2 regions of the Bacillus haimaensis genome follow, and region 2 is predicted to be linked to the other one. Evidence: riboswitches for the same ligand, from Rfam matches in the RefSeq annotation. Region 2 holds a riboswitch; the other holds the start of a gene.

Region 1 (4,201 bases), 410 kb from region 2:
TGCCTGTAAGCGGGAACAGAGCTTAGAAGCGCTTCATGAGTACCCTGGGCGACCAGCACGCCTGCTTCCAACAGTAGAATTTTATCTGCTTTTTTGATGGTGTGAAGACGATGTGCCACTGTGATGACGGTCGACGTTTTCGCCAACTCCTCCATCGACCTCTGCAAAATCCGCTCGGTCTGCAGGTCCAAACCTGTCGTCGGTTCATCGAAAAAAATGATATTCGGCCTCTTCAGGAAAGCCCTCGCCAAGGCAAGCCGCTGCTTTTCGCCACCTGAAAGGCCCCTTCCCGCTTCCCCGATTTTTGTATCGAATCCATTCTCCAGTGATTGGATCAGTGGAAGAATACCTGCTTTTTCAGCCGCCTCTTCTATTTCCTCGCGAGTGGCGTCCGCTTTTCCACCAATGGCGATGTTTTCGGCAATCGTCCCTGAAAAAAGATACGGATTCTGCGAGATGTAGCTGAGCTGATCGAACCATTCGGATTCCCTGTAGCCATATAACGGCTGCCCGTTTAGAAGCACTTCCCCTTCAGTCGGCCGGATCAGACCGGCTATCAGATTAAGCAAGGTGGATTTCCCCGCACCGCTTCGTCCGACAATGGCGATTTGTCCATAAGCAGGGATTTGAGTGTGTATGTTTTTCAGAGTAAAACCGTTTTCCGCATAACTGAAACCGATGTTTTTCAGTTCCAAGACCGGAGGCATTTCTGAATTGGCAAGCTCTCTGCTTCCCCATTCGATCGGCTCCTCCTCCACCGCCAGCTCGTCTGTCACCTTTTTCGCCGCTCCCATGCTGCCGCGCCCTGTATGGAACGCATTGCCGAGATCCTTCAGGTACAAGTAGAATTCAGGCGCCAGCACCAATACAAAGAATGCCGGAAAGAATGTCATATTTTTAAACACGACCATCTGCAGACCGATTTCCAATGCGATAAGTCCAATTGCCAGCATCGAAATCAGCTCAAGCATAAGCGAAGAAAGAAACGCAATCTTCAACACTTCCATCGTCGCTTCACGGAAAGAAAGACTGCTGTCACGGATGGAGTCCTTTTGCCTTTGTGACCTTCCGAACAGCTTCAAAGTGGTCAAGCCTTGCAGCGTATCAAGAAACCTCCCTGAGAACGCCGCGAGCTTATCCATCTGTTCTTCGGATTTTTTCTTCGTTTTCAGCCCCACTACAATCATAAATATGGGGATGAATGGTGCTGTAACAATAATGATCCATCCCGAATTCATATGTTGCGTGAAAATAGCAATCAGAATCATGATCGGCACGACGGATGATTGGATCATCTGCGGAATATAGCGGCTGAAATAGGGATCTATCTCATCCACCGCATCCATCATCACGCTTACCTTCTGACCGGACTGACCCTTCAAGGAAGCAGAAATCGGGCTTTTAGAAAATTTATTTAAAAGTGCATGCCGGAAATCCCGCTTCACCTTGGAGGCCATCTTCACTCCAGCCACCCCGTTTAGATAAGTGAGCAAGGCTCTTGCCGCCATGACAGCCAAAAGTCCACCGAGGAATGGGAGGATCTCCTGGAATGTATGGCCCTTCAGGAAGATGCGATCTACTAATGTCACGAAAAAGTAAGCCTGCCCGATGACAGTGAACCCCGACAGAATAGCCAGGAAAATCAGCACTGTCCTTGTATTCCGTTGTTCCTTTGCAATCGTTTTGAGATCCTTCATCCTTTGCCACTTCTCCTTTTAGATTGGCGTATATGTTAAGGTTAGTTAGTTTAATATTCAGTTCGTGAAATATTTCACATACTATGTTTATTATAATGCATCCTGATTCAGTTTGCCCGTCTGGAGATTGACCTTTTTATGACAATTTGTATGTTCCCAAAAAGGAGAGGAATAAATCTTTTCCAGGCATACAAAGTTGGGCAGAAAATAGATTTGTTAGAATGATGTGGTGATTTGTTAGAATGACGGACCAATTTGTTAGAATGTTCTCTAGTTTTGTTAGAATGAGAGAACAATTTGTTAGAATCAGCAGAAAACAGGGCCTCAAACCAGCTCTATTCACTACCAATCGCAAGAAAAACTCCCTCACAGCATGCTTTTCTACCTTTTGTGATCTATTTAAATGAGGAATCGGCATCGGTTAATCAAAAATGATGGCTCACCCAACAATTCATGTCTATTCCCCCCACCCCCCGCATAAAAATAATTTAATCCATTCAAAAAACCATTGCATTCCACGCTCACCTGTTGTAAATTAGTTAAATAATCAAAATGATTCGTAAATTTCATAGTGAACTTTCTTATCCAGAGAGGTCGAGGGAAATGGCCCATAGACACCTCAGCAACCAGCAGCGTCTCCACAGACGACTGAAAAGGTGCTAATTCCAGCAGGTTTTCATTTAAAAACCTGTACAGATGAGAAGAATGAACTTTTTTTGCAAAAAGTCTTCTTCTTACAGAAGGCTTTTTATTTTCCTTAAAAAAGTCCCTGTCCTCCTCTCTGGTGATGAACGTTATCCACTTACCATAGAGGAGGATATTTTTATGTATAAAACAGAAACGAAGCTAGCGCAAATTGGCAATCGCAGCGAAACGGCCACCGGCACCGTGAATCCCCGGTCTACTTCTCGACGGCTTACCGGCATGAAGGGATCGGCCAGTCATCCGGCTACGATTATGTGCGTACCGGAAATCCGACCCGTCAATTGCTCGAGCAAGCAATCGCGGACCTTGAACATGGTGACCAAGGCTATGCGTGCAGCTCCGGCATGGCAGCAATCCTGACCGTACTCTCCCTTTTCCAATCAGGCGATGAACTGATTGTCTGCAAGGACCTTTACGGCGGGACGTATCGTTTATTTGAAGAAGGATATAAAAAATGGGGGCTGTGTTGCAAGTATGTGGATACTAGTGATCTATCTTGCATTGAAGAGGCCATCACCCCGCAAACAAAAGCCATTTTTGTAGAATCCCCTACCAATCCCCTGATGGTGGAAACGGATATAGAGGCAGTTGCACGCTTATCGAAAGCGCATGGACTGCTATTGATTTGTGACAATACGTTTTATACTCCCATTCTTTTAAAGCCGATCGAGCTTGGCGCCGATATTGTGGTGCATAGTGCTACCAAGTATCTAGGTGGCCATAACGATGTGCTTGCAGGACTTATCGTGGCAAAGGGCCGTGAGCTATGCGATTCACTTGCTCTCTACCACAATGCGGCCGGGGCTGTGCTCAGCCCGTTCGATTCCTGGCTGCTCATCCGTGGCATGAAGACGCTCGCCCTCCGGATGGAACGGCACCAAAAGAACGCAATCACAATTGCCGACTACCTGAAACAGCATGAGGCGGTTATCGATGTGCTATATCCAGGAAAAGGAGGGATGCTTTCATTCCGCATCAAAGAAGAATCGTGGGTAAACCCATTTCTTCAGAATCTCAATCTCATTACCTTCGCTGAAAGCTTGGGCGGTGTGGAAAGCTTCATCACCTACCCTGCCACGCAGACGCATGCCGATATTCCGGAAGAGATCCGCTTAAGCACGGGCGTATGTAACCGTCTGCTTCGCTTTTCGGTAGGAATTGAAGATTCGGAAGACCTGATCCACGACCTGAACGGAGCATTCGAGCAAGCTGCCAAGAACGCATCTTTCACAAAGGAGGTGTTGTCGTGAGCCATTCCTTTCAAACGAAGCTCCTACACAACAAGCATAAGGTCGATCCGCAGACTGGTGCGGTGAGTGTACCAATCCAGCATGCATCCACTTTTCATCAGTTTGATGTCGACCAATTCGGCAAATACGATTACGGACGCTCCGCAAATCCTACCCGCGAAGCACTTGAAGATACGATTGCCCACCTCGAGGAAGGAACAAGAGGGTTTGCGTTTTCCTCCGGGATGGCAGCCATCTCCACCGCTTTTCTGCTCCTGTCTCAGGGAGACCATGTCCTGATTTCAGAGGATGTGTACGGCGGAACCTACCGGATGGTGTCCGAGGTGCTCACACGCTACGGTATTCAATATAAGTTTGTTGATATGACAGATCTCGCTAAAGTGGAAGCTGCCATTTTGCCAAATACGAAGGTCCTATACGTCGAGACCCCTTCCAATCCGCTCCTGAAAGTGACGGATATCGAGGAGGTTGCAAAGCTCGCAAAAGCCAATGGTGCCTGGACCTTCGTGGATAACACATTTTTGACACCGGCGCTTCAGAAGCCGCTTA
Region 2 (4,201 bases):
AAGAGAAAGAATTGATTCCAGAGGGTTACACACCATTAAAATGGGGTTACTCCCAGGCTGTGGAACGTGCTGCGAAAAATAGAAGCATCAGCAAATTCTTCATCGAGGGCGGAAAAAATGTCCTCGATATGTGGATGGGTGTCGCGCCCATCGTCATGGCGTTCGGTACAATCGCCCTTATTCTAGCGGAGAATACGCCGTTGTTCACTTGGTTGGGAGTACCGTTCATTCCGCTGTTGGAGCTCTTGCAGATTCCTGAAGCGAAGGCGGCATCGGAAACCATGATGGTCGGATTTGCCGATATGTTCCTGCCTTCCGTATTAGGTGCGGATATCCAAAGCGAACTGACCCGCTTCGTAGTCGCAACCGTATCCGTGACACAGCTCATCTACCTTTCCGAGGTCGGTGGCGTATTACTGGGATCCAAGGTACCCGTATCATTCAAGGACCTGTTCATCATCTTCATCCTGCGTACATTGATTACGCTGCCTGTCATTGCAATCATGGGCCATATCTTTTTCTAAAAGAATAATGAAAAAGGTGCCAGACCCCGTCTGGCACCTTTTTCTTATGCTCGTTCCAGCTCCGCACCAAGCAGTTTTGCCAATTGGAGCATGCCGAATTTCCCTGCCACTTTTTCGGCATCAGCATTGTAGTTCGTATTCGTGTTGACGTCATAGGTGTAAATTTCACCATTTGCGTTTCGGATAAATTCGATTCCGGCAACCTGGATGTTGTTCTCCTTAAGGAATGCCTCATATTTTTCAATGATTGGATCTGCAAAATCCTCGACAATGCGAAACTTTGGCTTCTCTTCCACTTCTTCCCCGACAGGACAGAACAGATCGCCTATCTGGCAGGCATCCGCCGGGCAAAGTTCAAAGCCTTCAGACGTATCCACCCTCACCGAATAGAGGAACTTACCACCTACAAACTCGCATCTCGTAATATAGGATTCCGGTGACTCGATATACTCCTGGATCAGCGTGATCCCATCAACCGGTTCCTCGAAGGTCGGACCGTACAAATATTCCTCGAGGCTTGCCGTGGATTGAAAAAGCTGGACTCCCAGCCCTTTTCCGGCGCGGTTGTGTTTCGTGATGAACGCCTCAGTTCCCAGTTTCTTTGCCGCCTCGATAATATTGGTTTTTCCAACTGCCGCAATCGTCCTCGGCGTGCGGATCCCCTGCTTCTCAAGTGCCGTATACTGATTCACCTTGCTCAATTCAAGCTGAAGCGCACGGCTGCCGTTCAACACTTTTCGGCCATGATGCTCTAGCCACGAAAGCACTGCCCCCGTCAATTCCGGTGCAAAGCGGTGGTCCCTTGTGTGGGAGGATGCACTCATTCTGTTATAAAACACCCCTTCAGGTGGCGCATCAACCAATGGCACGAGCCCTTCGTCGAGATGCCACTCTTCAAATGGCAGGTCCAATTCTTTTAATCTATTGGTCAAATGGTCGGTCCATTCTTTGTTTTCATGCAAGATATATATCTTTTTCATCGTATCTTCCTCCAATTTCTTCAAGTCTCCTGGTTTGAATGTGCTTTATGGTTGAGCAAGCCGTTCCCCTTGCACAAGGGGCATCACTTTTTGGGCAAAGCGCTCCATTTCCTCCAGCTGCGGGGAAAATTGCAGCAAGAGCAGGTCCACGCCTGCTTCCTCATACTCTCTTATTTTCTCAGCAATCTGTTCCGGCGTACCGATCAGGTTTGGCCGCAACCCTCTATTTGATACCGAATAGTCCTGGAGCTGGATCTGCTGCTCAAGCTGTGACTTACTGGTGAAATCCTTGAAGCCAGCATAGGCATCGGACTCCTTCACATCTGTGATTCTAGCAAGCTCCTTTTCCGCCTCTTCCTCTGTATCGCGGCAGATGACATAGGCGGCCATCCCGAACGACTGAAAAGGATGGTGCTCCGTATTTCTTCTGCGCTCTTTCATTTCCTCTATTTTGCGGGCGACCTCTTCCACCGTTCCACCATGCATGACGTACGCATCACAATAGGAGGAAATAACCTCTTTCCCCTTCGGACTCTCGCCCCCTGCATAGAGGATCGGATTCGGTCGTTGCACAGGCTTCGGAAAAAGCTTCGTTTCCTTAAGCTGATAGTACTTTCCGTCATAGCTGAAGGAGTCCTCGCTCCAAAGCCCTTTCAGCACATCAATAAACTCTTTCGTCCGTTCATACCGTTCATCATGCTGGGTGAAAATGCCGCCATACTGCCGCGCCTCTTCTTCCCACCAGGCAGAAACGACATTCAAGGTAAGGCGGCCATTGCTGATATGATCAATATTCGCAATCGCTTTTGCCGCAATCGCAGGATTATGGAAGCCTGGACGAATCGCAGTCATGATCTCGATCTTCTCCGTCACAGCAGCAAGTGCCGCAGCCGTTGACCAAGCCTCTAAGCTATCCTCTTCCGGGCCCTTTATATCATTTAAAAATAACTCTGCAATCAATGTCGTGTCATAGCCAAGCTTTTCCGCCTGCAGAATGACCTTTTTTGCGTAATCAAAGGTCGGCGGCATCTGTTCGTCCTCTACATTTCTCAACCATCCGCCAAATATCGGTAACCAAAAACCAAACTTCATCCCCTATCTTCCCCTCGTCTTTACTTTTCCGGCAAATAAAAAAACTTCCTCGATAAGAAGAAGTTTGGAATGGGAACCCGTCCATCTACTTATCTGCCAAGAACAAATTGTCTTGCTGGAATTAGCACCTGCACACACCTGTGCGGTTGCCGGGTTTCATCGGGCCAGTCCCTCCACCTCTCTGGATAAGAAAATAACTATTAATTTAGATAAATCCTATCATGAAACTCAGGATTAAACAAGTCTTTCGGATGGCTAAATATGTCTGTAGTATGCTATGCGGGAAGCGTAGGAGATATGTTGTTGGTTGTTTGGTTAATTTAGCCTTTTGGACAGTTTGAATGATGCAGGCGGCTAGGAACGATGTAGAACTTTGGCGAATATTGCGTTTCGTGCAAAAGACAACCATTTTTGTGCGTAAATTTGATTTTTTGTGCATAAAATTAATTTTTTGTGCATATATTAATATTTTTGCGCGTAAACCATTGTTTTTTGTGCATAACGTCAAATTCGGATCCGTTAACCTTTGAAAATAGAGCCAAAAAAGGCCACCTGCCGCGTTTTCTACGACAAGTGGCTCCCTATAAAGTAATTAGTTTACGTCTTTCTCGAAATTAGGCGCATGCAATCCAGCCTTTTCGAATGTTGCTCCGATCTTCTCATGGAATGCTGCAAATGCCGCTTCCATTTCAGTGAGGTCTGCATCGGGCTTTAATGTTGCCGCTCGCTCCTCGAAATAAAGTGCCAGCAATTCAACGGATTCCTTCATGTCTCCCTGTAGCTCTTTGCTTAAGTCGGAAGGGATCTCAAGTCCGCGAAGCTCGTTTGCAATTTGTTTGCTCGAGGATACCGCTTGTTCCTGCAGGGCTGCATCCTGGGATTGTTCATATGCTGTAACCGGCTCCAAATTTTCGCGGATAGTTTGAATCATTTCCATTTGAAGGCCTACTAATGCTGTAATCTGCTTGCTATCGTTATCATTATCAGAAGCTGCACTTGCTTCCGTTTCTTTTGATTCAGATTTATTTTCAGTGTTACACCCTGCCAGAACAGCGATGCTTAGTAAAGCTGTCAATAGTATGCTCATCCATTTTTTCATTGTATAGGTTCTCCTTTATTGTCCGAATTAGTACGGTACATAGTTTACTTCTTTTCTAAATGGATGTATACAAAATCCACGAAAGAAAGATTATTGCGCTAATAAATAATTTTCTCACAATAACACTTTTTGCAAATAAATGTACTTTGTTAAATTTAGATGATTGTTGAATCTTTTACTTGCATTGTGAGAGGACATCTCTTACAATAGAAAAATGCAAACGGTTGCACTAAAGTTACATATAATTGCATAAAAATGAATTCGTTTTCAAGTTTTATATACTACTAATGAAGAAAGAAGGCTGTTAATATGAAGAACTTTTTGTCTTTTGATTTTTGGCAAAAATTCGGGAAAGCGTTGCTAGTCGTAGTGGCAGTTATGCCAGCTGCTGGTATTATGATTTCCCTTGGCAAGTTGGTTGGCATGACGGGTGGAGACATCGTGCTTGTGCAAACGATTGCAAGAGTGATGGAGGATATCGGTTGGGCCATCATTACCAATCTGCA

Evidence for each region. A riboswitch is a leader RNA that binds a small molecule or an ion and turns the genes downstream of it on or off. The one in region 2 is predicted to bind S-adenosylmethionine.
Region 1: linked by a shared signal. The riboswitch ahead of ABN702_RS19055 (methionine biosynthesis PLP-dependent protein) and the one ahead of ABN702_RS21115 (LLM class flavin-dependent oxidoreductase) in region 2 are both predicted to bind S-adenosylmethionine.

The regions. Positions count from the first base shown of each region.
Region 1 covers NZ_CP158164.1:3,749,071-3,753,271, forward strand. The annotation lists gene cydD (thiol reductant ABC exporter subunit CydD) at 1-1,697, opposite strand, end outside; SAM riboswitch class I at 2,276-2,400, shown strand; partial or broken gene ABN702_RS19055 (methionine biosynthesis PLP-dependent protein) at 2,523-3,652, shown strand; gene metC (cystathionine beta-lyase) at 3,649-4,201, shown strand, end outside.
Region 2 covers NZ_CP158164.1:4,154,901-4,159,101, reverse strand. The annotation lists gene ABN702_RS21125 (YjiH family protein) at 1-524, shown strand, start outside; gene ABN702_RS21120 (ATP-grasp domain-containing protein) at 569-1,504, opposite strand; gene ABN702_RS21115 (LLM class flavin-dependent oxidoreductase) at 1,550-2,596, opposite strand; SAM riboswitch class I at 2,683-2,788, opposite strand; gene ABN702_RS21110 (hypothetical protein) at 3,189-3,695, opposite strand; gene ABN702_RS21105 (PTS transporter subunit IIBC) at 4,005-4,201, shown strand, end outside.